Regions from separate parts of the Staphylococcus haemolyticus genome, predicted to be linked through region 2. Evidence: predicted binding sites of a transcription regulator. Region 2 holds the regulator's gene; each other region holds the start of a gene.

Region 1 (7,707 bases), 310 kb from region 2:
AAGAGGCCAAATGTTGGCTAAACTTAAAGTGTTATATGAAATGTTTGGGTTGAAAATGGTAGATAACGAGTTATCAGATTATCTACCATTGATGCTCCAATTCTTACACGTAGCATCATGGCAAAATGATCCACGAGCAGAAGGCAATATTGAACTAGTTATTATGATTATTGAAGACGGTACGTATGAAATGGCAAATCATTTAGCTCAAGATAACAATCCTTATGCTTATGTGATCCGTGCTTTAAGAAATACATTAAAAGCTTGTCTAGAAATTCCAAATGAGGTGACATCTCATGCTTAATCAATTTTTATGGATTATATTTCCATATTTATGTGTAGCCATTTTCATTGTTGGACACATCGCTCGTTATAAATACGATCAATTCTCATGGACTGCTAAATCGAGTGAATTTTTAGAGAAAAAACAATTAAAATGGGGTAGCTTATTATTCCATTTGGGCATCATACCGGTGTTTTTTGGTCACGTCGTAGGTCTCGCTATACCAGCTAAATGGATTGATGGATTAGGTGTAAGCGAGGAAATGTATCATTTTGGTGCTGTATACATCGGTAGTATCTTTGGTATAATGACGTTTATTGGTATGTTACTATTAACAGCACGACGAATTACTATTAAAAATGTTAGAAAGCTAAGTTCAGCTTCTGATATATTTGTAAATTTCTTATTAATATTAATTATTTTCATGGGATGTTATTCAACATTAGTTACGAATGCGATGGTAAGTGATTTTGATTATCGTCAAACGATATCTATATGGTTTAGACACTTATTTACATTTTCACCAGACGCGAGTCTGATGACGAGTGTACCTTTATCTTTTAAAATTCACATCTTACTTGGATTTACAATTTTAGCTTGTTGGCCATTCACTCGCTTAGTGCATGTTTGGAGTGTACCGCTTTCGTATACTAATCGTAGATATATTGTTTATCGTAAACATAAAACACGTTCATGAGTATGAGAGGAGATTCAAATGTGATTACGAATCCAGTATTTGAAAAACAGGATTTCCAACAACAATTGAATAATCTAAGGGTCAGTGAAGGCTATGATTTTGCAGGTGTTGCACTTTATGAGCATCATATGACTTCAGCACCGATTAAATGGCATTATGTCTCAGGTAACCTGAATGATCGCTATAAAATGATTATCTTGCGTAAAGGGCGAGGTCTAGCCGGTATGGTTATGAAGACTGGAAAACGCATGATCATTGCCGACGTAGTGGCAAGCTTATCACCAGAAGATAAGATTAAATATCCAATCTTAATTGCCGAAAATCTAACTGCAATGGTAGCTATCCCATTGTGTTACAATAATCAGGTGTATGGTGTATTACTCTTAGGTCAAAGAGATGGCAAGTCTCTTCCTGATTATGAAACTTTGGATATTAGTGGCAAGCTTTGGACATTTTCAGAAGAAATGTAGGTGTTTAAAATGTTGGATGTTGATAATCTTGATTTAGAGAACTTACTAAAAAAATATTACGAAAAGACGAATGAAAAAATCGTATTTGTAAATAAAGATGGTAAGGTTATCGCGATGAATGATGCTGCAGAAGAGATTATTTCAAAGGATAATAATTATAGTGCAATGACCAATGCGATATGTAATCGTTGTGAAGGTTACTCTAACGAATTTGCATTACAAAGTTGCATTAACTGTTATCTTGATACGACAAAGCCTAATGATATGAATTTCCAAGTATTCATGAAAACGGTAGATAATAAAATTCAACCATTTACTGCTTCGTATCAATGTATTGATGATGAGGCACAAATCTACGCTTTTACATTACAAGATATATCTCCACAAATAGAGCGACAAGAAAAGATGTATCAACGTCAGATGTTACGTAAAACGATTGCTGCACAAGAAAATGAAAGAAAACGTATATCTAGAGAATTACATGATAGTGTTGTTCAAGAGATGCTAAATGTAGATGTTGAATTGAGATTATTAAAATATCAACAAGATATGGCTCAACTCATTGAAAAATCCGAACATATTGAATTGCTAATGTCTAATTTAATTAATGATATTCGTGATTTATCAGTAGAATTGAGGCCTTCATCACTTGATGATTTAGGATTAGAAGCGGCTTTTAAATCTTATTTCAAACAATTAGAGTATAATTATGGATTAAATGTTGTTTATCAATCAAATATTCAAACAATACGTTTCGATAGTGAAATTGAAACCGTTGTTTATCGCGTTGTTCAAGAAGCGATATTTAATGCATTAAAATATGCAGGTGTTTATGAAGTGGAAGTAACGATTCAACAAACTGAAGAAGGTCTTATCGCTGAGATTATTGACAGGGGTAAAGGCTTTGATCCCAACTTAAAACCTCAGGGTACTGGATTAGGGCTATATGGAATGAATGAGAGAGCAGAACTTGTTAAAGGTACAGTGAATATAGAAACACATATTGGTAAAGGTACAATTATTACGTTAGAAGTACCAGTTTAAAATATGTTAGGGGAATATAAAGTGAAGATTGTTATTGCAGATGATCATGCAGTTGTTAGAACAGGATTTTCGATGATTTTAAACTTTCAAGAGGATATGGAAGTAGTTGCAACCGCTGCTGATGGGGGAGAAGCATATCAAAAGGTGATGGAGCATAAGCCAGATGTATTAATTATGGACTTAAGTATGCCACCTGGTGAATCAGGATTAATTGCAACAAGTAAAATATCAGAAAGTTTTCCTGAAACTAAAATATTAATATTAACAATGTATGATGATGAAGAATATTTGTTCCACGTTCTTCGTAATGGTGCTAAAGGCTATATATTAAAGAATGCACCTGATGAACAATTATTACTAGCCGTGCGAACAGTTTATAAGGGCGAAACATATGTAGATATGAAATTAACAACGTCATTAGTGAATGAATTTGTAAATCATAAACATTCAGATGATGTATCTACTAACGATCCATTTAAAATATTATCTAAGCGCGAACTAGAAATATTACCTTTAATTGCAAAAGGGTATGGTAATAAAGATATTGCTGAAAAATTATTCGTGTCGGTCAAAACGGTCGAAGCGCATAAAACACATATAATGACTAAACTCGATTTAAAATCTAAACCTGAGTTAGTAGAATATGCATTGAAAAAGAAATTATTAGATTTTTAAATGATGAAAATGAAACTGAGACAGATTAGTAATGTCTCAGTTTTTTGCGTACATATATAGAAAAAATATAGGGGGATTCCCAGTCAGTATAAGGGAATATCCTTATGTTCATTTTTTCACAATTCTACTAAAATTTAATTGTAATCAGTAATGTGATTGAATTATAAATTTTTGACCTCTTTTATATAACAATTACTGATAAAGAAAATTAAATGATGAAGGTGAAAAAATGTATAAGACAAAAGGTGGCTTTCAACTTACCTTACAAACGTTAAGTCTTGTAGTGGGTTTCATGGCATGGAGTATTATATCTCCGTTAATGCCATATATCTCTCAAGATGTTAAAGTTAATCCTGGACAGTTATCTATTATATTGGCAATTCCAGTAATATTAGGTTCAATTTTACGTGTGCCATTCGGTTATTTAACTAATATTATTGGTGCGAAATGGGTATTCTTTTGTAGTTTTGTTATATTATTATTTCCTATCTTCTTTTTAGGGCAAGCACAAACACCAGGAATGTTAATGTTATCTGGATTCTTTTTAGGTGTTGGAGGTGCGATATTCTCTGTAGGTGTGACATCTGTACCTAAATATTTTTCAAAAGATAAAGTAGGGCTTGCTAATGGAATTTATGGTATGGGTAACATCGGTACGGCAGTATCTTCATTTTTAGCACCACCTATTGCAGGTATTATAGGTTGGCAAACGACGGTAAGAAGTTATTTAATTATCATTGCTATTTTCGCAATTTTAATGTTCATTTTTGGTGATAAAAATGAACCAAAAGTGAAAGTACCTTTAGCATCTCAGTTTAAAAAATTATCATCAAATTATAAGTTATATTACTTAAGTCTTTGGTATTTTATTACGTTTGGTGCTTTTGTAGCATTTGGATTATTCTTACCTAACTACTTAGTAAATAACTTTGGCATTGATAAAGTTGATGCAGGTATTCGGTCAGGTGTATTCATTGCTTTAGCAACTTTCTTAAGACCAATTGGCGGTATACTTGGAGATAAATTTAATGCTGTGAAAGTACTAATGATCGATTTTATTATTATGATTGTAGGTGCTGTTATTTTAGGAATTTCAAGTCATATTGCTTTATTTACTATCGGTTGTTTAACTATCAGTATCTGTGCTGGTTTAGGTAATGGTTTAATATTTAAACTTGTACCTTCTTACTTCGCAAAAGAATCTGGTGCAGCTAATGGTATTGTTTCTATGATGGGTGGTTTAGGAGGATTCTTCCCACCTTTAGTTATTACTTATGTAACAGGTCTAACTGGTTCAAGTCATTTAGCATTTATTCTTTTAGCAATATTTGGTGTCTTAGCATTTATTACCATGGGACACTTATATAAAAAAGAATATGCAAAATAAATTTATACATTAAAAAGAGCAATACAAAGCTAAACATAGTTTTGTATTGCTCTTTAACATTTTATTCTGTATATCTATTTATTCTACTGTAATTGTTGTTGATTGATCTTGTGCACTAACTTCTTTAGGTAAAATAACAACTAAAATCCCGTCTTCGTAGCTTGCTTTAATTTGTGACTTATCAATATCATTAAATTCAAAATGTCTAACTAATTCACCACTTGCACGTTCACTTAATTGAACGCTACCTGTTTGTTCAGATACATGCTTTTGAACTTTAATTGTTAATGCCGCATGTTCAAATTTAAGTTCAATTTCAGACTTATTGACACCAGGTAGTTCAGCTTCTAATACGTATTGATTTGTTTGATTATAAATATTTGTCGGGAAACTTTTTGATGAAAATTGATTAAAAACTTGTTCACCTAAATCACGAAATACGTCTTTTGGATTATTCTTGAAAATGGATTGTTCAAAAAACTCTCTATTATTCATACTAATGTCTCTCCTTTATTTAAGCGTGCATACCATAGTTGTAAAATGATACTTTTCAAGTACATTATAGTAATAGAGAGGGTTAACGTAAAGCGAAAGGAATTATAAAAGAATAAGGCAAAGATTAAGTGCGGAATAGTAAATCCATGGCAAAAGTCTCAATATGTATAAAGCCTAGTAATTGTGAAATAAAGTGTTTCGCTTTTGCCAGGATTAAATATTAGTGAGTAGTATAATCGAAGTTATTTGAAATAACATGTTTTAAGCTATTAACAAGATTATCTTTTTCATCTTGTGAAATATCAAAGTCCTCAAAAACTTGGTCAGAGATAGCTTTCAACGTAGGTTTAATATTAATACCGCTTTCAGTCAGTGTAATTTGAAGATTTCTTTCATCTTCTTTTTCACGCATACGTTGTACGTAGCCTTTTTTCTCTAATTTCTTTAAGAGAGGTGTTAGTGTTCCAGAATCTAAAAATACGCGACGACCAAGTGATTTAATATTTATCTTTTCTTCATTTTCGATGGCCATGATGACCATAAAGCTTGTATATGTTAAATCATGCTTTTTTAAATAGTAAGTATATTTTTTTATAACTTCTTTAGAAGTAACATATAATAAAAAACATAATTGATTACTTAAATAACTATCTTTAATATACATACATTTCCCCCCTTAACTTATTTAAAGATATTATGAACTAAAAGTAATGTCAAGACTGTTGCCATAGTATTTCATGGACTTTTATAGCCTTTTGAACTATATTTGAAAGTACGTCTACACGTTTGCTGTAAGTGTCGATTTATTTTGAATTAGAGATAAATTGTTAGGACATTTTGTTACAGAAATACTGAAATACTTTAAAATTTTCTATCTATCATTCATAATAATTTAGATAGTAACTAGAGATGGTGAGACTAGGTTGTGTACAAAGGAGTTTCAAAATGAGTAAAAAACAAAAATGGATTAGAATTTGTATTATTTTGGCGATTTCATTAGTAGTGGCAATTGCTTTCTTTTTCGCAATGAAAACGTATCAAGGTCATAGAAATATTAAAATGGTAGATAGTTATATAGAGCAGAAACATTTAAGTGATGATATTAAATCTGAAAAAACACAATATAGTGCAAAAAAAGGGGTTTATTACAAAGAAGTTGTCTTTAAAGATGAACCTCATATGACATATGTCATTCAACCTATAGGAACACGTAAAGGTATCTTTGCTGAAGGCTTTGATACTGAAACTAAAAAAAGTATTAAAGATGCAAAACATAATTATTTTAACCAAAATTTCAAACCTTAATTTCGCATTAAATGAGGATTAATATTTTACAAGTAATGAAAAATAAGGAGAACAGAATTCATAATGATTTCTGATCTCCTTTTTATAGTATTTTTAATTATTTTAGCTTGATTGAATAGTATATATATAGTTAGCTTTAAAAATTTTATATCCCATTTCATAATTATCTGATATAATTAAGCGATGTCAGATGAAGGGGGTTTCAACATGGCTCTGTTCAAGAGAAAAATTAGTTTACCGATGCAGGTTATCATCGCATTGGTGCTAGGTGTAGTTGTAGGTTTATTATTATTTGGACAAGATAACGTAGCAAATTATATAAAACCGTTCGGTGATGTTTTCTTAAATTTAATTAAAATGATCATCATACCGATTGTATTCTGTGCATTAGCATTATCTATATCTAACTTAGGGGACTCAAAGAAGATAGGTAGCTATGGATGGAAAGCAATTCTTTACTTTGAAATTATAACAACAATCGCCATTGGTTTAGGACTAATCATTGGTAACTTATTCAAACCAGGTGCTGGTTTAGATCCAGACAAATTACCTAAAGGCGATATTTCTAAATATCAATCATCTGCATCCGCAGCAGAACAATCTACATATGGCAATCACTTTATTGATACCATTGTAAATATTGTACCAACAAACATATTTGAAGCATTAACTAAAGGTGAATTATTACCAATCATCTTCTTCGCAGTATTCTTCGGTTTAGGATTAGCTGCAATAGGAGAAAAATCAGATCCTGTGAAAGGCTTTTTAAATGGTACGCTTGAAGCAGTATTCTGGATGATTAATAAAATTTTAAAATTAGCACCAATAGGTGTATTTGCATTTATTTGTACAACAGTAATGACTTTTGGAGCATCTGCTTTAATTCCATTATTAAAATTAGTATTAGTAGTAGTGTTCGCGATGGTGTTCTTTATTATCGTTGTTCTAGGAATTGTAGCAAGAATTTGTGGTATTAGTATCTTCTCAATCATTAAAATTTTGAAAGATGAATTATTATTAGCATTCTCTACTTCAAGTTCAGAAGCAGTATTACCAGTAATGATGAAGAAAATGGAAAAATTCGGAGCGCCAAGAGATGTCACATCCTTTGTTATTCCAATAGGTTACTCATTTAACCTTGATGGATCAGCACTATACCAATCAATTGCAGCATTATTTGTTGCACAAATGTATGGCATTCATTTATCTATATCAGAACAAATTATCTTAATGGTAACATTAATGGTTGCCTCTAAAGGTATGGCTGGAGTACCTGGCGTTTCAATCGTAGTATTATTAACAACATTAGGAGCTATGGGCTTACCAGCACAAGGGCTCGCGTTAATTATCG
Region 2 (7,707 bases):
AAATCCCAAATTAACAAAAAGCTTTCAGAACCAGAAACAAAAAATATCTACAGTCAAAGAAAAATTGATGTGGAACCTGTTTTTGGATTTATGAAGGCTATTTTGGGTTTCACTCGGATGTCTGTCCGAGGACTCAATAAAGTCAAAAGAGAACTTGGTTTTGTATTAATGGCACTTAATATAAGAAAAGTAGTAGCTCAACGAGCTGAAAATAATCAAAAAATTTATAAAAAAGACAATTTCTATATTATTTCAATAGAAATTGTCTTTTTTTCACTTATCCAAGAACTTTATGTCCCGGACTCTGGTAAAATAATGAGTCTTTAGATATTTTCTTGTAAATTTTCCCATTCCGACATAACCTGTTCTAACATTTGTTCGGTTTCAAGTTTCTGATTCGCTAATGATGAGGCTTTTTCAGGATTATTGAATACGTCAGGCTGAGTGAGTTGTTCATCAATGCGTGCTATTTCATTCTCAAATGCTTCAATTTTGGCTTCACAGTTCTCAATGAGACGTTCTAATTTTCTTTGCTCACGACGTTGTTGCTTTTGAGAATCATAGGTATTTACATTTTCATTAGCTTCATTTTGATTTGAAGTATCCTCTTTACTAAAATCATTGCGCTCATTTTTAAAAGCTTCAAGTGCCGCTGCTTCTTCTGTTTTCTCGATGTAATATTGATAATCTCCCAAATACATTTGGCCACCGTCATAATTTAAGTCGAATACTTTATTTGCCAATTGATTAATAAAGTAACGATCGTGTGATACAAAAAGAATGGTTCCTTCAAAATCTTTTAGCGCTTGTTCTAACATCTCTTTAGAATCTATATCAAGATGGTTTGTTGGTTCATCAAGAATTAATACATTATCTCTTTGAAGCATAAGTAGCGCTAATTGCAAACGAGCTTTTTCTCCACCAGATAAATCATTGATTACTTTCTTTACATCATCTTGCACGAATAAGAAACGTCCGAGTATAGCGCGAATATCTTTTTCATTCATTGTTGGATATTGATCCCAAACATAGTCGATAATTGTTTTATTAGATTTAAATTCAGCTTGCTTTTGATCGTAATAACCAATTTGAAGATTTGCACCAAAGGTAATTTCACCTTCTAATTGATTTTGACGTTGAGCGATGGTCTTGATTAGAGTAGTTTTACCTACGCCATTTGGGCCAATAATGGCAATATGATCCCCCTTACTTACTTCAATATTAATAGGAGATGTAATAGGCGAGTCATAACCAATTTTCAGATTACGTATATTCATAACGTCATTACCTGTATTACGATTAAAGCCAAATTGAATGTTAGCACTTCTTGCGTCCAACATAGGTTTGTCAATACGTTCCATTTTTTCTAGTGTTTTTCGACGACTTTTTGCCATTCCACTAGTTGAAGCACGTGTTATATTTTTCTCTACAAATGTTTCTAATCTTTTAATTTCATCTTGCTGACGTTCATATTCTTGCATTCTGCTTTCGTAATATTTATCACGTTGCTCAATAAATTGTTCATAATTTCCGACGTAACGTTTAACATCGCCAAGTGCAACATCATATATTTGAGTGACTATTTTATCTAGGAAATATCTATCGTGACTGATAATAACAATGGCACCTTTGAAATATTTTAAATAATCTTCTAACCACTTCGTCGTTTCTAAATCTAAATGGTTTGTAGGTTCGTCTAGTAGTAATAAATCTGGCTCATTCAATAGCATTTGGGCTAAGGATAATCGCGTTTTTTGACCACCACTGAAATCATTGATAGGTTTATCGAAATCATCTTCATTGAAATTTAAACCATGTAGAACAGTTTTGATTTTACTTTCATACTGATAACCATCAAGTTGTTCGAATTGATTAGTTAAAGATTCATAGCGTTCCATATGTTGTTGATATTCTTCGGAATAGTAGTTAGATGCATGATCAGCTAGCCAATTCGTTTCTTCTCTAATTAGAAGTTCCATTTTTTTTAAATGTTCAAACGGTTTTGACATTTCTTCGAAGACTGAAGCAGATGAATTAAGTGTCATTTGCTGTGTTAAATAACCCATACGTAAATTTTTGATTTTTGATATATGACCGCTATCATAGTCTTCAACACCGGCAATGATTTTCATTAAAGTCGATTTACCAGCACCGTTTCTGCCTACGACACCAATTCGTTCGCCTGTTTTTACTTCGAAATTCACACGCGTGAAAATATCTTCGCCATCAAATGATTTCGAAATATCGTTTAATTGCAAGAGTATCATTCAGGTTTCACCTTTCTATTTATAAGTTTATTACTCGAAATTAGATTGTATATTACTCTATATTTTACCGTATTACTTAGTTTCTTGAAACTAAGTTATTTATTTTTAAAATATGTTAGGGTATAATATTCCAGTATTCATAATAGGACATAACGACATTTTTAAATTTAAAACGTATAGCACTCAAAATAGTTTGGATACATAGATTATAAAATTCAAACATAAAGGGGGGCATTTTAAATGGCTCATAATAAATCTAAAATTCCACGGGCAACTTTGAAGCGATTACCTTTATATTACAGATTCGTTAACACACTCAAGTCAAAAGGCATTGATAGGGTTAATTCTAAGGCTATTAGTGAGGCACTCAATATTGAATCAGCAACCATCCGAAGAGATTTCTCTTATTTTGGAGAATTAGGCAAAAAAGGCTACGGTTACAATATAGATAGTCTATTAGAATTCTTTAAAACAGCATTAAGTGATAGTGATAATATACACATAGCTTTAGTAGGTGTTGGTAATTTAGGTCGAGCACTTTTGACATATAACTTTTCAATTCATGATGAAATGACAATAACTGAGGCTTTTGATATAGATGAACAGATTGTCGGAACAGAGATTGGTGATGTATCTGTGCATCATATGAACGATTTGAAGAAAGTACTCAATGCTCAAAATATCAATGTTGTAATATTAACTACACCAGAGGAAGCAGCACAACGCGTTGCAAATCAGTTGGTTGAAGCTGATATTCAGGGTATACTAAATTTCACACCAGCTAGAATAGAAGTACCTAATACCGTACAAGTGCATCATATTGACTTGGGCATAGAATTGCAATCATTGCTATTCTTTATGAAAAACTATTCTAATTAATTTTTATATTTATATTCTTGCATCCTTCTTTATAAGAGGGGTGTTTTTAATTTGCGTTTAACATTCATTAATTTCATTTAGTTTTTAAAACATCATATTATTAAAATCAAAAGCGTTTAATTTTAAGATGTTGCAAAATTTAGTACAATTGATTATAACACCTTAGTAAAACAATCGGGAAAGGATGAATTGATAGTGATATGGATGATCATTAGTGGTCTTATAGTAGGTATATTATTAGGGTTTGTGATGCAACGTACACGCTTCTGTTTAGCTGGTGGCTTCAGAGATATGTACGTTCAAAAAAATAATAAAATGTTTTATGCCTTATTAGTTGCTATTACTGTCCAAAGTATTGGACTACTTATTTTAACTGGATTAAATGTTATATCTATCCCAGATAGTACATTTCCAATTATAGGTACAATTATTGGTGCTTTTATATTTGGAATCGGTATTGTATTAGCAGGAGGATGTGCTACAGGTACATGGTATCGAGCTGGTGAAGGTTTGATTGGCAGTTGGGTAGCGCTCGTACTATATGCTGTAACTGCTGCTATTACTAAAACTGGTATATTACTTCCAGTAATGTCATGGATTAATAAACCTACAAACATTAATGCAAATATGTCTCAGACTACCGGTATTCCTATGTGGGTGTTTACGTTAGTATTAACAATTATAACTATCATTTTTGTAACTAAAACATTACGTAAACCAAAACCCAAATTTGCAGTTCCAAAGCTTAAACAAAAATATAGTGGCTTGAGACACTATTTATTTGAAAAACGATACCATCCATTTGTAGCTGGTATTGCAGTAGGATTAATTGCTTTGATAGCTTGGCCAATGAGTATTTCTACTGGAAGAGATTACGGCTTAGGCATTACCACACCTTCAGCAAATTTAATTACTTTTTTAATAACAGGTGATACTAAGCTAATTGATTGGGGAGTTTTATTAATTTTAGGTATATTCTTAGGTTCTTATATTGCTGCTAAAGGATCACGTGAATTTAAATGGCGATTACCTGATAAAAAGACCATTCGCAATAGTGCTATTGGTGGTATTTGTATGGGATTTGGTGCTTCAGTAGCTGGAGGATGTTCAATTGGAAATGGTTTAGTAGAAACTGCTATCATGTCTTGGAAAGGATGGATAGCACTTGGTTCTATGATTTTAGGTGTATGGTTTATGAGTTACTTTATATTTATAAGACCAATGAAAAAATTAGAAAAACAAACATCTAAGTCTCAAGCAACAACAGCGACAAAACAAGTACAAACAACTTAATTAATTTGGAGGTAATACAATGTTATATGAATTAGGTACTGTAGGTATGGTTTGTCCATTCCCATTGATAGAAGCGCAAAAGAAAATGCAAACACTAGATAATGGTGATGAACTTAAAATTGATTTTGATTGCACACAAGCAACAGAAGCTATTCCTAATTGGGCAGCTGAGCAAGGTTATCCAGTTACGAATTATGAACAATTAGACGATGCTTCATGGACAATTACAATTCAGAAAGCTTAAAACAAAATAGGCATGCAAAATGTCTTTGTTATATTATGTAACATATTGTGTCATTTTATCTTACACATTTTTGCTATTTCAATTTAGTATCATTATGATATTTTTAAAGGAAGTGGTAATTATGAAGATGGATGACACAATTTTTTTATTTCTTTGCACTTTACTTGTATGGATTATGACACCAGGTCTTAGCTTGTTTTACGGTGGTCTAGTTCAATCAAAGAATGTTTTGAATACAGTAATGCAAAGTATGGCAGCAATGGTTATCGTGACTTTCACATGGGTTGTATTAGGATTTTCATTAAGTTTTGGAACGGGAAATGCTTTGATAGGAAATTTCGATTTAATTGGACTACAGCATGTCGGATTTGCAGTTAATGATCAATTAAGTCCACATATTCCATTTGCATTATTTATGCTATTCCAAATGATGTTTTGTACAATTGCAGTTTCAATACTTTCAGGTTCAATCGCTGAACGTATGAAATTCTTTCCATTTATTATCTTTATCTTTTTATGGGTGATTTTAATATATAGTCCAGTTGCACATTGGGTGTGGGGCGGAGGTTGGATTCAACAACTTGGTGCCCTTGATTATGCAGGTGGTACAGTTGTACATATCACATCTGGACTCTCAGGACTTATTTTAGCTATCATGATAGGTAATGGTAAAAAAATTGAAAAAATACAGCCACATAATCTTTTAATCACTTTAATTGGCGGTATTTTAGTATGGATAGGTTGGTATGGCTTTAACACAGGTAGTGCTTATACTTTAAATGATGTCGCATTAACATCATTTGTAAATACGATTATTGCTGCAAGTGGTGGTGCTTTTAGCTGGTTAGTAGTTGAGTACTGTATTACTAAGAAATTAAGTTTACTTGGGTTGTTATCAGGCGTGTTAGCAGGGTTAGTCGCTATTACACCGGCAGCAGGCTACGTTAGTTATTTCAGTGCTTTTATTATTTCATTTGCAGGTGGAATCGTTTGTTATCTTGTTATTAATGTAATCAAAGTGAAGTATAAATATAACGATACACTTGATGCATTTGGTATCCATGGCGCTGGAGGCATTGTTGGTGCTATTCTTACCGGTGTTTTTCAATCACAACATGTTAATAATGATGTATCAAATGGTTTAATTTATACAGGAGATGTACACTCTGTCTTAATTCAAATACTAGCTGTAATCGTGGTATTGTGTTATACCATTGTTTTAACATGGATTATAGGAAAAATTTTACAGAAAATAATGCCTATCGCTACTACGGAAGAAGAAGATAAAGCAGGTTTAGATCAACTTGTTCATGGTGAGAAAGCCTATTTTTATGGAGAACTAAACAAATTAAATAAGAGATATTGATAATATTATTAGTCTAATACATATTAAAAAGTTACTTTGAGAGATTATTTCTGTGATAAAATAATTCTTAAATGAAAACTAATTTAGGTGATTAATCTAATGAAAAATATATCAGATATCGCAAATTTAGCGGGAGTATCTAAAAGCACGGTCTCCCGCTTTTTAAATGGTGGCTCAGTAAGCCCCCAAACTAAAGAAAAATTAAGTCGAATTATTGAAGAACATGATTATCAGCCAAATCAGTTTGCTCAAAGTTTAAGAGCTAAGCATACGAATCTAATTGGTGCTATCATTCCAAGGATGAATTCACATGCGGTTGATGAAACTGTGAAAGGAATTGTATCTGTATGCCATCAACATCAATATCAATTATTACTTAACTATACTGGTTTAGATATACGTGCTGAAATAGAGGCCTTGGAGACATTTTCAAGAAGTAAAGTGGATGGCATCATATTAATGGCTACTACTTTGACTGATGAACACTTGGAAGTAATTGAAAAATTAAATGTACCGGTAATTCTAGTTGGACAATCCTATCCCAATTTACATAGTATAATTCATGATGATTATCAAGCAGGTTTTATAGTAGGGGAACAGATAGGGAGTAAAAAGCATAAAAACGTTGTATTCTTTGGTGTAAGTGAGGAGGACGTTGCTGTAGGCGTCAAACGTAAACAAGGTATTATTGATGGTTTAAAAAAATACGATGTTTATCCTGAAATTTATTTAACTTCTTTTAAATATGAAGAGGCAAAAAATGATGTTTCTGAGAAGTTAAAAAATGCTAGTGGTATCGATGCGTTAATTGGAGCAACAGATCCTATTGCATTAGCAATTCATAAATTTTATTCTCAACAAAACAATGCTACTGGAAATTATCAAATTTTTGGATTTGGGGGAGACCCAATGACACAACTTGTTACACCCGCTATTACGACAGTTAAATTCAATTATTTTAAAGCTGGCACGTATGCTATGAACCAATTGAATGAATTAATTTTTTCTAAAAATGCAGTATCTAAAACTGTCATTCCTGTTGAAATAGAGAATTTTTAAAAATATTTAAAACTATGGAACCGATACCATAATCAATGATAAAATTATATTAAATTTAGATTTAAATTATTTTGGAGGAATAATATGGCTGAATGGTCAAGAGAAGAACGTTATCGTTGTATTGAAGACGTTGATAAAAAGTACTTAGAAATTCTCAAGCAACAAGTTAAAGCGTCAAGATTTCGTCAAACATTTCATATTCAACCTGAAACTGGTTTGCTAAATGATCCTAATGGATTAATTTATCATAATGGCAAATATTATATTTCACATCAATGGTTCCCATTAGGAGCAGTGCATGGATTGAAATATTGGTTTAATTATACTAGTGATGATTTAGTGACGTTTGAACCACAAGATACCTTAATTAAACCCGATACATATTATGATAGCCATGGTGTTTACAGTGGTAGTGCTTTTGAGCATAATGGAGATTTATATTACATGTATACAGGCAATCATCGTGATGAACAATGGAATCGATATGCTAGTCAGATGATCGCTAAAGTTCAAAATAACGGAGCGATTACTAAATTTGATGCACCCGTAATTCCTTCACAACCTGAAGGGTACACAAGTCATTTTAGAGATCCTAAAGT
Region 3 (7,707 bases), 600 kb from region 2:
TTCTTTATTATTATATGTTTGCATGATTAACGTATGATATGGTGTACCTTTAATTTCTTTATCAATTGCATCAATCAAATACGCGAAATATGGATTCGTAATTCTAGGTACGATGATACCAATCGTATACGACTTGTTGGAACGCAATTGCATAGCGACTGAATTAGGCACATAATCAAGTTCATCCATCGCTTGTTGGATTTTAATTTTCTTATCCTCAGAAATATAAGGATGATGATTTAAATATCTTGAAACCGTCGATATAGATAATCCTGCTCTCTGAGCTACATCTTTAATTGTTGCCATAGTACCACCTTTAATGAAAACGTTTTCATTATTTATGATAGGTTGTCGCTACATTTTTGTCAATCACTCAAGTTAGATATTCAACATTTTAAATATGTCAAAAAGAGCCTGGGACATAAATAATATGATGATGCTATTTTGCAAATTCGCAGTAGCTGACTGAACTGAAAATGCGCTTAAATCAAGCTTTTTTCAGTTCTAGTCATCCTTGCGGGGGGGGGGACGACGAATTTAAAAAGAATTCTGTCCCACTCCCTATTATTCATCATTTTGATTCCAAATTCATTTTCATTCCTATTCTTCTACTAACCATTCAATTGTGCGTTTGATGGCCTTATCCCAGAATGCATAATCATGTTCTCCAGGACCTTCTTCATATTGATAGTCAATTCCTTTATCATCCAAGTATGTCATAAATTGTTGATTATCTTCATATAAGAAATCTTCTGTACCACATTGAATCAACAACTTAGGTATGGTTAATCCTTTTTCGACCGCTTCATCAACTAAATGATATGTATCGAGTTCAGTATCTTTGATATTTGTATCTTCCCCTGTAATTGCTTTCGGTGCGAAATCTGGATAATCAAGTTGCATTAACCCTTGCGCTTGAAAGACAGCAGATAATGGAGATGCTTTAGAGAAGAGTCTTCCTTGTGTTAATGCAAATTTCATCGTGCCATAACCACCCATTGAATGACCTGCAATAAAATTATCTTCACGTTTTGGTGATAGTGGAAGTAGCTTATGTGCATAGTGATACACTTCCAATATATGATCATAATAACTATGACCGTACGTCATATTTGCATAGCCACTATGATCTGCATTCGGCATAATGATAGATAATTGATGTTCATCTGCATATCGCTCAACACTGGTAAAGCGTGTATACGACGTTGCATCACTTGATAATCCATGCAATAGCATTAGTGATTTATAAGATTTAGGTGATTGTGTTTCGTCGAAGAAACTGCCGTCTTCTGGAATAATTGCTACAAATGATTGTTGCATACCTAAAGATGGTGATAAGTAATTGATTGTCATGAGTGCCATGTTGATTGTCGCCCCTTCTAATAATAAATGATTATATCTATTTTACACTTTTTCTGAAAAAGGTGTTACCCAAGCATGCAAAAAGACGTTAGTGATGTCACCAACGTCTTAAGTAGCAATTATTGTGTTTATATCGGTTTGGTAGTTTAATATAAACGCTTTTCGTATATAAAGGGGCTTTGTGTCTTATTTACTACTTTATAATCATCCAATTTTTGCCATTTTTTATCAATTTTTTCTCTTCTTTTAGTTCATGTACAATATGGCCTGTTGTTTCACGTGAAATACCTGCTAAATCACTTAGTAGTTGAATGGTCATGATATGTTTAATTTCGTAGAATTCATCATGATCGTATGCTATTGCATGACATAAATAATATAGTACTTTCTCAATGCGTTCTCTCGCCAACTTTGTGGTTAATGCCATATTGTATTCCATTAGCAGTTCAAGTTCGTTATTTAACTTTTCGAACAGTGTAACAAATATGTCGTCATGATTTTTACAAAGATATTCCAACATATCTTTAGGTATGCCTATTACATTACATGGTGTTATAGCTGTGCACATCTCGTTTAATTCAATTTTTCGAAAGAGATGATTTAACGGAAATAATAGCTGCTCTTTATTAAGCTTACGATAAGCGTCCCCATCTTCATTAATTGTTTCACGCAAAACAATACCGTCTAGTAACAAATACACATAGGTGGGCTGATCAGATGAATAATATATGATTTGTCCTTTATTGTAACGTCGCACGAAACATTCACTCTTGAAAGCTTGAATGACACCTGTTGGAATATTTAAGTAAGACGCTAATTGTTTGAGTCCTTCACTTAAATCATTATCTCTGTTGTTGATATATGTCTTTCCGGCCATTGAGATACACTCCTAAATCTTTTAAAACTTTTTATTAGAATACTGAAACGCTTCCCATCGCTAAGCGAGTGATACCTATTATTGCAAGTATGATAATGACTGCAAACAAGATATAGTCACCTTTCGTTAATGGTTTATGGTTATTACGTTGTACGAAACGATAAACAAATAGACCAGGGATGTAGAGCAACATGGTTAATAACAAGTAATCAATACCTGCAGCGTACACAAGCCATATCGCATAGATTGATGCAATAATACCGATTGCCCATTGTTTCACTGTAGCGTGTCCTTTATGCTCAATTGTGTATTTTAATTGATAAAAGGCACTAAACATATACGGAATTAAAATCGCGCTTGATGCAAGTGAAAACGCAAATTGATATGCACTATCTGTAAATAACATGCTAATTAAGAATATTTGTACTAGAATGTTTGTAATTAATAATGCATTGATTGGTGCTTTATTTTTATTTTCTTTAGCAAACCATTTCGGGAACAAGCCATCTTTAGCCACTATAAATGGTAGCTCACCAGCTAGTAATGTCCAACCAAGCCATGCACCTAAAACAGAAATAATTAAACCAATGTTAACGAGTACTGAACCCCAATGACCAACGATATGTTCTAACACTTGTGCCATTGATGGGCTTGCAAGATCAGCAATTTGATTTTGTTGAATGACGCCTTGTGCCAATACAGTCATTAAGAAGTAAATAACAAGTACTGAAACAAGTCCAATTACTGTAGCAGTACCTACGTCTTTTTTCGATTTAGCACGACCTGAGAATACCACTGCACCTTCAATACCAGTGAACACCCATACGGTTACAAGCATTGTACTCTTAACTTGAGACATTGTATCGCCCCAACTAAATATACCTGTACCACCGCTTGTCATTCCGTAGAACCCTGCTTTAAATGTATCGAAATTAAATACTACAATCATACAAATGATGACTAAGAATATAGGAATTAACTTTGCAACAGTTACAATACTATTGATAAAAGCTGCGGTTTCAACACCTCTAAGTATTAAGAAGTGCACACCCCATAATAAGAAAGAAGCGACGATAATACTTGGTAGCGTATTACCACCTTTGAAGATTGGGAAGAAGTTACCTACTGCTGACATCAATAATGTTGCATAGGCTACGTTACCTAGAAACGCAGCAAACCAGTAGCCCCAAGCACTTGAGAAACCAATAAAGTCGCCAAATCCAGCCTGTGCATAACTGTAAATTCCACCTTCTAAGTCCGGTCTTACATTAGTGAGGTTTTGGAAGACAAATGCGAGTGAAATCATTCCGATTGCGGTAATAATCCATCCAATCATAATTGCTAAACCACCGGCTTGACCACCCATATCAGAAATGATATTGAACGCACCGCCACCAATCATAGAACCAATGACTAAACCAATAAGTGACGTTTTACCAAGTTTGTTTGTGTCTGATTCATTCATAATTCATTTCCCCTTCTAAGGAGGATTACTTTTAAATTAAGGGCTTGAAGCATCATTATTCAATTGTCTGGTAATCCTGCTTCAAACCCTTCTCCTTGTGTTATATTTCTACATCACTTTCCCTGCGATGTATTTTTCAAAAAAGTCCTTACGTTTGCTCGAAATACTTTAAATATCTTCTCTAAATAATGGTTGGCTCATACATCTTGGGCCCCCACGTCCACGAACAAGTTCACTACCAGTAATTTCAAGCACTTTAATGCCTTTATCACGAAGTAATTGGTTTGATACGTAGTTTCGGTCATAAGTAACAACCACACCTGGGCGTATACATAGCGTGTTTGAACCGTCATTCCATTGTTCACGTGCGCCGTCTATCACGTCACCATTACCAGTTGGGATAAACTCGATTTTTTCAACGCCAAGTACGTCTGCTAGCGTTTCACGTAGTTTATTAGAATGTGTGATTTTAATGTCGTCTTTGGCTTCATCGTATTCAATTGTAAATAAATTCATATTATTTTCTTCTTTGAAAATTGCTGAATGCACTGTGAATTTATCGTAGTCAATCATTGTGAATACTGTATCTAAATGCATGAACGTACGGCTATTTGGAATTTCAATCGCAATCACTTTTTTGAATGTTGTAGATTCATCTTTGAATATATTACGTGCTAAGCGTTCAATCGCTTGTGCTGATGTACGCTCTGAAATACCAATGGCTAAAGCATCTTTAGAAAGAATTAACTCATCGCCACCTTCGATGTTAAATGGTGAATTTCTGTCTAACCATACCGGTACATCTGCATCTTTAAATCTTGGATGATATTTTAGAATGTATGTCATAAATAGAGATTCTCTACGACGTGCTCTCCAATACATTCTGTTGATTGTCATACCTCTACCTACTGATGCTTGAGGGTCACGTGTAAAGTAAAGGTTAGGCATTGGGTCTAAATAGAAAGGATATCTATCATCCATATATTCAACGAGATGTGTTGTTTTAAGTTCAATTTCTTCTTTTCTTACACCAGCCATAATTTTGTCAATTAATTCTTGGTCTGATAATGTCGCAAAGAATGTTTTAATTTCAGCTTCATGTCCTAAGACTGTTTTTTGAGATTCTGCAAGAATATCGTCAATAAATTGTTCACGCACATCTTTATCTGCAATGGCTTCAGCTGCTAGTTTTTCTAGATAAACAACTTCTACACCTTCATCACGAAGTGTTTGTGCAAATTTGTCGTGTTCTTCTTGTGCCACTTTTAAATAAGGAATATCATCGAATAGCAAGCCACTTAAGTGATCTGGTACTAAATTTTCTAGTTCTTTACCAGGTCGTTTGAGTAATACTGTTTTCAATCTGCCGATTTCACTGTTTACTTGGATAGGTCCTTGAGTCATATTCATTTCCTCCTTTATTTATCTACAACTAGAGTATAAAGCGCTTTCATATTTCATTATGTGATTGTTTTCACATTGTAAATGTGTGTTAATTCATGCTTTTTGGTTATTCAATGCATATTTTTGATTGAATATACAATAATGTTAGGTGATTAGTGATTATTATGTATATTTCATTCATGTTGACATGCCGATGTCTAACCAAAAAGTTTTTTATGCATCATTCTGTATTTATAAACACCCGTGATTTGTATCTACATTTATATAACTACTTAGGTTATGAACATTATAAATTAGGTGCGTTACACTCTATTATAGATAATATAAAAAAGTAAATCTACATTATATTTTATACATTAATTTGAATATTTATGATTAAATAATTTATAATGCACATATTTAGCCATTTCTTCAGAATTAGTTAGTACCATCAATGTGTCATTGCCACCTACTGTCCCTAATATTTCATTAATATTCATTCGATCAATAAAATAATTAATGCATTGCGCAAATCCTGGAGATGTTTTGATAAGTATGTAGCTATCTTTTATTATAATACTTTTAATTTCACTGTCGTAATAATGTAGCAGTTTCGTTTTAGCATCCATTTGTTGCGTATTATCTAACTTTTTATAATAGGATTGATTACTTACAGCTGGAACTTTAAAAATCTTTAATTCTTTCAAATCTCTTGAAATCGTAGTTACGCTATAGCGTACCCCGAAATGCGTATCGATGTAATCTGCAATCTCTTCCTTTTTGTTAAATCGGTTATTCTTAACTACCGTTGCGATGAGATCTAGACGTTTATTCTTTTTCATATTATAAACTCCCTCTATCCCTATACAGCCTACGCTATATTTATGTTTTACTTTTAACGTATCATTTTTTTGTCTTTCTTTGTGTGGGGTATTTCATAAATTCTGTTATAAACTTAATTATTTACATAAAAACACCCCAAAAGTGAGATTTATCATCCAACTTTTGAGGTGTCTTTCAAGTTAAGTTATTTTGTTTCTTTCATAGCTTGTTTTACAGTGCTATAGCCCATTACTACGCGATCAACTTTACCTTTATCTACATCAAACCATACTGTCATTCCTTTTGTATTTGGCTGGTAGAAATAGATGCCTGTTGTATTATGCTTATGGTTATTTACCTTTTGTAAATCTTTACCGTAAGTTTTATTTAATTGATCCAATGTCATTTTACCTGTTACGTTTAAATCAAGTAATGATGCCGTTTTACCATCTTTCGAAACGTTTCTAAAATATTGATCATATTTTTTAACATTTTTAAATGATGTTGTTGCTTTCAATTTAATACCATTGAATGTGACATTTTCAGCTTTTATTGCATTTTTAAAATGTTTATCTAATACAAATGACACGTCTTGACCTGCATATCCTTTATAATTGTAATATGCAGATGTCGCGTTCGCTTTAGAATGAGTTGTGTTTGTCGTAGCTTTAGATTCAGCATGTGCAATAGATGTTTCCGTCAATGCACTCGTAACACCTACACCAAATAATGTGCTTAGTGCTAATGTCGTTGTGACTAATGTTTTTGTAGTTTTTCTCAAATTAGAAGCCTTCTTTCTTTATAACTAAACATATCATACGCTATTCATGACTGTTATACAATTTTGTTTAACTAATTAGAAGTGTTTCATATTTGATGTAATGTTGTTTATAATTACACAAAATTAATTTTCATAAATCGTTAAATAATGTTTTTATATAAATTATGTTATACTAAATATAGGAGTAACATCCCCATTAACTCCTTCACAAAAAGTTATATTATGTAATGACTATAGCCATAAGTTTACTTCCCCTTTGTTAAACTTATGGCTCTTTTATATAGTCTTTTTTACTTTTCCAAAATAAATATAAAATTAATTTATATTGTAGAAAACCACTTCCAAAATACGAACATATGTTCTATAATGAATTTGAGGTGGTTAACATGATTCCAAATCCTAATGCGCCAGATGAATATAAATATGAAACTGATTATCGTAAAATACCAAGACAATATTTAGACGCTAATATTCCTCAAGGACGTGGCATGGTGAAGTGGGCTCCCTTTGCGACAATGCCAGAACAATATCAACGATTGAATGATTTTATTGAGGAACAGAATAAAATTGCCATGCCTTCATTGTCAGATGATCAATTCGAAAATATCAATCGACAGCTCACTTATAAATTCACACAGCACCAATTGGCAATGATTAGTTATTGGAGAAATGGCTATATTCAATCAATTGCTGCGTATATACGTCGTATCGATTCGCTAAATCGCTGTATCACAATTAGTAATGAGAATGGTTCACAAACGATGAAACTCGATTTTGAGGTTATTTGTAATGTAGAGTAAGTGTGCTGCGTAATTGGTGACTCATATCACTGAAACATGATTTTTATTTTAACTAGAGATAAATTAAAGCGCATAGATGAGAAAGTCCCATTTATGCGCTCTTCTAAATATTATTTACTTGTTGTAAAGCCTACGTAACTAATATCTACTTCTACAACTTTATTGTTATTAAGAACAAATGATGTTGCTAAACCATCTTTATTTGGTTTATAAACGT
Region 4 (7,707 bases), 320 kb from region 2:
CTTGGGAAACAGAATGTACATTTCTCAGCTTTGTTTGTTTTCCAGTTGAAGTAAACTTTTTTATAAGGGCAACCAGTCATACAGTAGCGCCACCCACGACATGCATCTTGGTCAACTAAAACAATACCATCTTCATCACGTTTATACATTGCACCAGATGGACATGAAGCTACACAACTAGGGTTTAAACAATGCTCACAAAGACGAGGTAAATACATCATAAATGTTTCATCAAATTGGAATTTAATGTCTTCTTCAATTTTTTGAATATTAGGATCTTCTGGACCAGTAATATGTGCACCGGCTAAGTCATCTTCCCAGTTAGGCCCCCACTCAAGATTAAGTTTCTCACCTGAGATAAGTGAGTGCGCTTTAGCAACAGGAGAATGCTTACCTTCTTTAGCAGTAGTTAAATGTTCGTAATTGTATGTCCATGGTTCATAATAATCTTTAATAAGAGGCATATCTGGGTTGTAAAAGATTTTACCTAACGCCATTTTTGTCCAACGACTACCAGATTTAAGTTCTAATTTTCCTTTTTTATTTAAGACCCATCCACCTTTATAATGTTCTTGGTCTTCCCATCGTTTCGGATATCCTACACCTGGTTTAGTTTCTACGTTGTTGAACCACATGTATTCTGCACCTGGACGGTTAGTCCAAGTGTTCTTACATGTTACGCTGCAAGTGTGGCAACCTATGCATTTATCTAAATTTAACACCATTGCAATTTGCGCTTTAATCTTCAAGCCAATTTACCTCCTTCATCTTTCTCACTGCTACATATACGTCACGTTGATTTCCTATTGGTCCATAATAGTTAAAGTGATAACTAATTTGTGCGTAACCACCTACAAGTTGTGTAGGTTTCAAATGAATTCTTGTTGGTGCATTGTGTGAACCGCCACGAGTATCTGTAATTTCTGATCCTGGTGTTTCAATGTGTTTATCTTGTGCATGATACATAAACATTGTTCCTCTTGGCATACGGTGTGATGTGACTGCTCTTGCAGTTACAACACCATTTCTGTTATAAACTTCTAACCAATCGTTGTCATTGATGCCATGCTCATCAGCATCCTCATTAGATAACCAAACGACTGGACCACCTCTAAATAATGTCAACATACGTTCGTTATCTTGATATGTTGAGTGTATATTCCATTTACCATGAGGTGTTAAATAACGTAATACTAATGCATCTTGTCCACCTTTAACTTGTTTATCTCTAGTACCAAATACCATTGGCGGTAATGTTGGTTTGTATACTGGTAAACTTTCGCCGAATTGTTGGAATACTTCGTGATCGATGTAATAACTTTGTCTACCTGTTAATGTTCTAAATGGTACGAGTCGTTCTATATTAGTTGTAAATGGAGAATATCTACGTCCATTTTTGTTTGAACCAGGGAACACAGCTGTTGGTATAACTTCCCGTGGTTGTGATGTAATGTTTAAGAATGAAATCTTTTCAGATGCACGTTCTTTTGAAATGTCTTTTAATTCCATTCCTGTTTGATTTTCTAAATCTTCGTATGATTTTTGTGATAATTTGCCGTTAGTAGCTGATGATACATTTAAGATTGCATCTGCTACTTTTCTAGCAGTATCGATACGTGGACGATTATTTCTGACTGATTCAGGGTCCTCATCATTCCAAGTACCTATCATACTTTTAAGTTCTTCATATTCATCTTTCACGCTGAAGCTTACGCCATGTGCACCAACTTTTCCTTTTTCAAGTAATGGACCTAAAGTCACATATTTATCGTAGATTTTAGTGTAATCTCTATCTACGACTGCGAAGTTTGGCATTGTTTTACCTGGAATGGCTTCAACTTCTCCTTTAGACCAATCTTTAACAATACCGTATTCTGAACCTAATTCCTGTTTGGAATCATGGCCAAGTGGTGTCGTTACAACATCTTTAAATGTTCCTGGTAAGTAATCTTTCGCCATTTCAGAAACAGCTTTACTTAAGGTTTTATAAATATCCCAGTCTGAACGTGATTCCCATAATGGATCAATCGCTGGATTAAATGGATGAATGAATGGATGCATATCTGTTGATGACAAATCGTGTTTTTCATACCATGTTGCAGCTGGTAATACGATATCTGAGTACAATGGTGTCGCAGTCATTCTGAAATCTAGTGACACTAATAAGTCTAATTTACCTTCTGTATCTTCACGCCATTGAATTTCTTCTGGTTTGTCTTCTTCGTTAGGTTCAGCCATTAGTCCTGAACGTGTACCTAATAAATGTTTCATAAAGTACTCTTGTCCTTTGGCAGAACTTGAAATTAAATTTGAACGCCATACGAATAATGTTTTCGGATGGTTCTTTCTTAAATCTGGATCTTCTATCGCAAATTGAGTTTCTCTATTTTTGACTGATTCGATTGCTCTATTTAATATCGCTTCATTAGAGTCATCACCGGCATCTTTTGCCTCTTCTCCGAATAATAAACTATTCTTATTGAATTGAGGGTATGACGGCAACCAACCTAATCTAGCAGCTGTAACGTTATAGTCAGCTGGGTGTTGATGTTTAATATTATTAGCTAATGGAGATTTTAATTTATCAACATTAGATTCCTCATATTTCCATTGATCAGTCGCAAAATAGAACCAACTTGTACCATTTTGCAGACGTGGTGGTCCTTGCCAGTCTTTGGCAAAGGCTACCGTATTCCAACCTTCTATTGGTCTACATTTTTCTTGTCCAACGTAGTGAGCCCATCCACCACCGTTAACACCTTGACAGCCACATAAAAGAACAAGATTTAAAATTGCTCGATAAATCGTATCTGAATTGAACCAGTGGTTAATACCAGCACCCATGATTATCATTGAGCGTCCTTTTGTATCGATTGCATTTTGCGCAAATTCTCTAGCTACTTGTGTTACTAATTCTGGTTTAATACCAGTTACACGTTGTTGCCATGCAGGTGTATATTTTGATTCAGCATCGTCGTATGAAGTTGCTTCTAATTCATGATTAAATCGTTTAATGCCATATTGACTTGTCATTAAGTCATATACTGTCGCTACATACACTTCTTTTCCATCAGCTAATGTTACTTTTCTAGCTGCTATTGGTCTTTCAAAAATACCGTCACCTTGACTATCAAAGTAAGGGAATTGAATTGTTTTTAGTTCGTATGTGTCGTCTGCCATTGACATCGCTGGATCAATCTTAGAACCATCTTCATTTTCTAATTTTAAGTTCCACTTCTTGCCTTCTTCCCAGCGTTGACCCATTGTGCCATTAGGTACTACAAACTGATGACTATTCATATCGTGAATGACTGGTTTCCATTCGCTATTTTCACTTTCCATACCTAAATCACTTGCACGTAAGAATCGTCCTGCTTTATAGCCATTGTCATCTTCATCTAACATAATCACAAAAGGCATATCTGAATATTGTTTTGAATAGTTAATGAACATTTCACTAGGATTATCTTGATAGTATTCTTGTAAAATAACATGTGTCATTGCTTGTGCTACTGCTGCATCAGTACCAGGATTAGGTGCTAACCAGTTATCCGCGAATTTAACGTTTTCTGCATAGTCAGGTGCTACTGAAACAACTTTAGTCCCTTTATATCTCACTTCAGTCATAAAATGAGCATCAGGTGTACGTGTAAGTGGTACGTTTGAACCCCACATAATAATATATGAAGCATTGTACCAATCACTTGATTCAGGTACGTCAGTTTGTTCACCCCAAATTTGTGGTGACGCAGGCGGTAAATCAGCATACCAATCATAAAAACTTAACATTTCTCCACCGAGTAAGTTGATAAATCTTGCCCCTGCAGCATAACTTATCATTGACATGGCAGGAATTGGTGTAAATCCTGCGATTCTATCTGGACCATCCTTTTTAATTGTATAAAGAATTTGTGCAGCAATAATATCTGTTACATCTTTCCAGTTAGCTCGAACATGTCCACCTTTACCACGTGCTTGTTTATATGCTTTTGCTTTCTCTTCGTCTTCAACAATAGATGCCCACGCTGCAATACGATTTCCATTATTTTCTTCTAACGCTGTATTCCATAAATCTAATAATTTCCCTCTAATGTATGGATATTTCACACGAAGTGGACTATATTCATACCAAGAGAACGACGCACCACGCGGACATCCACGAGGTTCAAATTCAGGCATATCAGGCCCACAACTTGGATAATCAATTTGTTGATTTTCCCAAGTGATTACGCCGTTTTTAACAAATACTTTCCATGAACATGACCCTGTACAGTTAACACCATGTGTTGTTCTAACTACTTTATCGTGACTCCATCTTTCACGGTACATTTTTTCCCATTCTCTACTTTTGCTCTCAAGAACTGACCAGTTACCATTAAATGTCTCAGTTGGTTTGAAAAAGTTTAATCCAAATTTTCCCATCTATATGAATCCTCCTACCGTTAAAGGTATTAACTTATTCCGATTTGCCGTTTTACTTTTGAATTTATAATGATTGTACAATTTTTCACATTCATTAGGTATTAGGGAATGTCCTAATTCGCATGGGGGAATCCCTAAAAAAACAAAAAAGCAGGTAGTGGTACATAACGTTCTAAGAATTCGTTATACCACTCCTGCAAGGATGACTTATAAATTAATATATTTAATTTTATTGTTATTGATTATTTGTGTGTATAATTGTTGTTGTGATGGATGGTAACTTTCATCAACGTGTACTATACAACGATATCCTGTTTCAGATAATTCTTCAGCTTTCAATAAAGCATCTTCTTTCGAACCTTTTATAACATATAATGAATCATCTAAATTTCTTTCATGCTCTTGTTTCAACACTTTATCTTTATCAATATAGTCAACAATCGCACCTAAAATGCAAATGCCTGGTTCGCCTTCAAGTTCGTGTTGCTGTAATTGATGCTCAATGGTGCTTAATTTACCAATGATGACGCGTTGGTTATGACACGTAGCATTAAACACAATTGCTATCGAATAGTCCTCTGAAGTATAAGCTGTGATTTGATCAATGATACGGCCCAATCGTTTTATCCCCATATAGATGGCTAATGTCCCACCATTAATCAAATTACGTATATCTGTTTCTTGATTGATTGAATCTTTGAAATGGCCTGTTGAGAAAGTCACACTAGGCGCTACTGATCTCATTGTTAACCCTAAATCCATTGTTGCAACAGCTGCACTTGCTGAAGTTACACCAGGAACAATTTCATATTCAATACCATAGTCTTTTAAAGTATTGACTTCTTCAGTAACACGACCAAATATTGCTGGATCGCCACCTTTGAGACGAATGACTGTTTGGTACTTTTTAGCCGCTTCAACGATTTTTAAATTAATTTCGTCTTGTTGTATATGTTTAGCGTAAGGCTTTTTACCTACATCAATGAATTCCGCATCAGCGGGTGCATATTGAAGTATGAGTGGGTTTACTAAACGATCATATAGAATAACTTCAGCTTTCTTAATACATCGTTCTGCTTTTTTCGTTAAAAGATTAGGATTACCAGGTCCAGCACCTATCAAGTAAACCTTTGATTTTTCATCTACAGACATACATAAACGTCTCCATCGATGACTTCAACTTGATATGTTTCAACACATCCAGTATCAGGTTCTTGTACCTCGCCACTTCTCAAATCAACCTTTTGATCATGTAGAGGGCAATAAACGTAATCGCCACTTACTGTTCCTTCTGATAATGGCCCTTGTTTGTGAGGACAAATATTATTAATTGCATGAATGTCTCCACTTTCAGTTAAGAAAATGCCAATTTCTTTACCATCAACAATCACTTTTTTTCCAATCAATGGTGTTAATTCTTCTAATGTCGTTACTTTAACTTTTTCCATAGATTTCATATGTTACACCCTCTCAACTTCAAAGATTTTTCGAGCTTCTTTATCTTCAACGATTGCTTCCCAAGGTTCGCCATGTCCATCAATCGCTTTTTTAGCATCCATAATTCTATCGAATAATTCTTTTTGACGTTCAGGATCCAGTAGTACTTCTTTAACATTTTCAAAGCCTAAACGATTTAACCATGGTGCAGTTCTTTCTGCATAAATGCCTGTTTCACGATAATACTGCATTAACGCACCACATAATTGAATAACTTCATCTTCAGTTTCAACGGTAGTTAATAATTTACCAACTGTAACATCTGTACCTCCATTACCACCGATGTAAATTTGATAACCGTTTTCTACTGAGATAACACCGAAATCTTTAACTCCTGATTCAACGCAACTACGTGGACAACCAGATACACCCATTTTAAATTTATGTGGTGTGTCAATGTATTCGAATGTTTTTTCTAAGCGAATACCTAAGCGTGTAGTGTATTGAGTACCGAATCGACAGAATTCTTTACCTACACAACTTTTAACTGAACGTGTTTTCTTACCATATGCTGAAGCTGAACGCATACCTAAATCTTCCCATACTTTAGGTAATTCTTCTTTCTTCAATCCATATAAACCTACACGTTGAGAGCCTGTTACTTTAACTAATGGTACATTGTATTTTTTTGCAACTTCACCTAATCTTATTAATTGGTCAGCATCTGTTACGCCTCCACGCATTTGTGGAATAACAGAGAATGTACCATCATTTTGAATGTTTGCATGATAACGTTCATTTGCGAAGCGTGATTCTTTTTCATCTTGATGGTCATGTGGATATACCATATTTAAATAGTAGTTTATTGCTGGACGACATTTTGGACAGCCATTTTTATCTTTAAAGTCTAGTACGTGACGTACTTCTTTTGATGTTTTTAGTCCTTTAGCTCTTATTTGCGTAACAATTTGATCACGTGTTAAATCAGTACAAGCACAAATTCCGGTAGGTTTCGCTGCTACAAAGTCATCACCTAATGTGCATTGTAATAACTCGCCAATTTGTCCTTTACATTTACCACATGAATTACCCGCTTTAGTTGCTTTCGTTACTTCTTCCACTGAAGTTAATCCTTTAGTCGTAATCGCATTAACAATCGTACCTTTATCTACACCGTTACAACCACAAATCGTTTCATCATCTGGCATATCAGCGATAGAAGTTACCGCTTCTTCTCCACCTTTGTACAATAATGATACTAATGTATAGTCTTCTAATGATTCATGTTTTTTCATCATATTATAGAATCTTGAGCCATCATCTGTATCACCATATAATACTGCTCCGACAACTTGACCATCACTCAAATAGACTTTTTTATAAATATTATCGACACTGTTGAAAATTTCAATACCATGGACATTTTCATTTTCAACAATTTGTCCCGCACTATATAAATCACAACCAGACACTTTTAATGAAGTGAAAGTTGTAGAACCTTTGTACCCTTCTGTTTCTTTTCCAGTTAGGTAGTCAGCTAACACTTTACCTTGTTCATAGAGCGGTGCGACTAAGCCATATACTTTGCCGTCATGCTCTGAACATTCGCCAACCGCATAAATATTAGGGTCTGATGTTTGTAAATAATCATTTACAACGATACCTCTATTTACTTCTAGACCTGCATCACGTGCTACTTGAGTAAATGGACGGATACCGACTGCCATGACAACTAAGTCTGTTTCGATTATTCTTCCATCTGCCAATTTAATCGCTTCTACATCATCTTTACCAATAATTTCTTTAGAGTTCGCTTGTAACTCGATATTCATACCTTGACGTTCTAAA

What was found. The regulator Rex, encoded in region 2, represses fermentation and respiration genes when NADH is low (regulators of the CRP and FNR family bind a similar motif). The targets are predictions, from matches to a motif close to TTGTGAAATATTTCACAA.
Region 1: EQ029_RS02790 (nitrate/nitrite transporter) is a predicted target of Rex. The motif match lies at 3,274-3,291, and genes of this name have one in related genera.
Region 3: arcA (arginine deiminase) is a predicted target of Rex. The motif match lies at 5,167-5,184, and genes of this name have one in related genera.
Region 4: EQ029_RS02755 (nitrate reductase subunit alpha) is a predicted target of Rex. The motif match lies at 4,496-4,513, and genes of this name have one in related genera.

The regions. Positions count from the first base shown of each region.
Region 1 is NZ_CP035291.1:616,022-623,728, forward strand. Features, by position in the region: gene narJ (nitrate reductase molybdenum cofactor assembly chaperone) at 1-304, shown strand, start outside; gene narI (respiratory nitrate reductase subunit gamma) at 297-980, shown strand; gene nreA (nitrate respiration regulation accessory nitrate sensor NreA) at 1,001-1,450, shown strand; gene nreB (nitrate respiration regulation sensor histidine kinase NreB) at 1,460-2,494, shown strand; gene nreC (nitrate respiration regulation response regulator NreC) at 2,516-3,169, shown strand; gene EQ029_RS02790 (nitrate/nitrite transporter) at 3,399-4,556, shown strand; gene EQ029_RS02795 (Hsp20/alpha crystallin family protein) at 4,635-5,051, opposite strand; gene EQ029_RS02800 (MarR family winged helix-turn-helix transcriptional regulator) at 5,272-5,715, opposite strand; gene EQ029_RS02805 (DUF3139 domain-containing protein) at 5,997-6,356, shown strand; gene EQ029_RS02810 (cation:dicarboxylate symporter family transporter) at 6,564-7,707, shown strand, end outside.
Region 2 is NZ_CP035291.1:924,578-932,284, forward strand. Features, by position in the region: partial or broken gene EQ029_RS04395 (IS1182 family transposase) at 1-316, shown strand, start outside; gene abc-f (ribosomal protection-like ABC-F family protein) at 324-2,267, opposite strand; gene EQ029_RS04405 (redox-sensing transcriptional repressor Rex) at 2,508-3,146, shown strand; gene EQ029_RS04410 (YeeE/YedE family protein) at 3,342-4,439, shown strand; gene EQ029_RS04415 (sulfurtransferase TusA family protein) at 4,459-4,683, shown strand; gene EQ029_RS04420 (ammonium transporter) at 4,805-6,049, shown strand; gene EQ029_RS04425 (LacI family DNA-binding transcriptional regulator) at 6,149-7,108, shown strand; gene EQ029_RS04430 (glycoside hydrolase family 32 protein) at 7,193-7,707, shown strand, end outside.
Region 3 is NZ_CP035291.1:320,690-328,396, reverse strand. Features, by position in the region: gene EQ029_RS01440 (LacI family DNA-binding transcriptional regulator) at 1-306, opposite strand, end outside; gene EQ029_RS01435 (alpha/beta hydrolase) at 601-1,362, opposite strand; gene EQ029_RS01430 (Crp/Fnr family transcriptional regulator) at 1,556-2,239, opposite strand; gene arcD (arginine-ornithine antiporter) at 2,274-3,704, opposite strand; gene arcA (arginine deiminase) at 3,873-5,108, opposite strand; gene EQ029_RS01415 (arginine repressor) at 5,465-5,929, opposite strand; gene isaB (immunodominant staphylococcal antigen IsaB family protein) at 6,115-6,690, opposite strand; gene EQ029_RS01405 (YolD-like family protein) at 7,077-7,490, shown strand; gene isaB (immunodominant staphylococcal antigen IsaB family protein) at 7,601-7,707, opposite strand, start outside.
Region 4 is NZ_CP035291.1:607,246-614,952, reverse strand. Features, by position in the region: gene narH (nitrate reductase subunit beta) at 1-749, opposite strand, end outside; gene EQ029_RS02755 (nitrate reductase subunit alpha) at 739-4,422, opposite strand; gene cobA (uroporphyrinogen-III C-methyltransferase) at 4,630-5,574, opposite strand; gene nirD (nitrite reductase small subunit NirD) at 5,565-5,879, opposite strand; gene nirB (nitrite reductase large subunit NirB) at 5,883-7,707, opposite strand, start outside.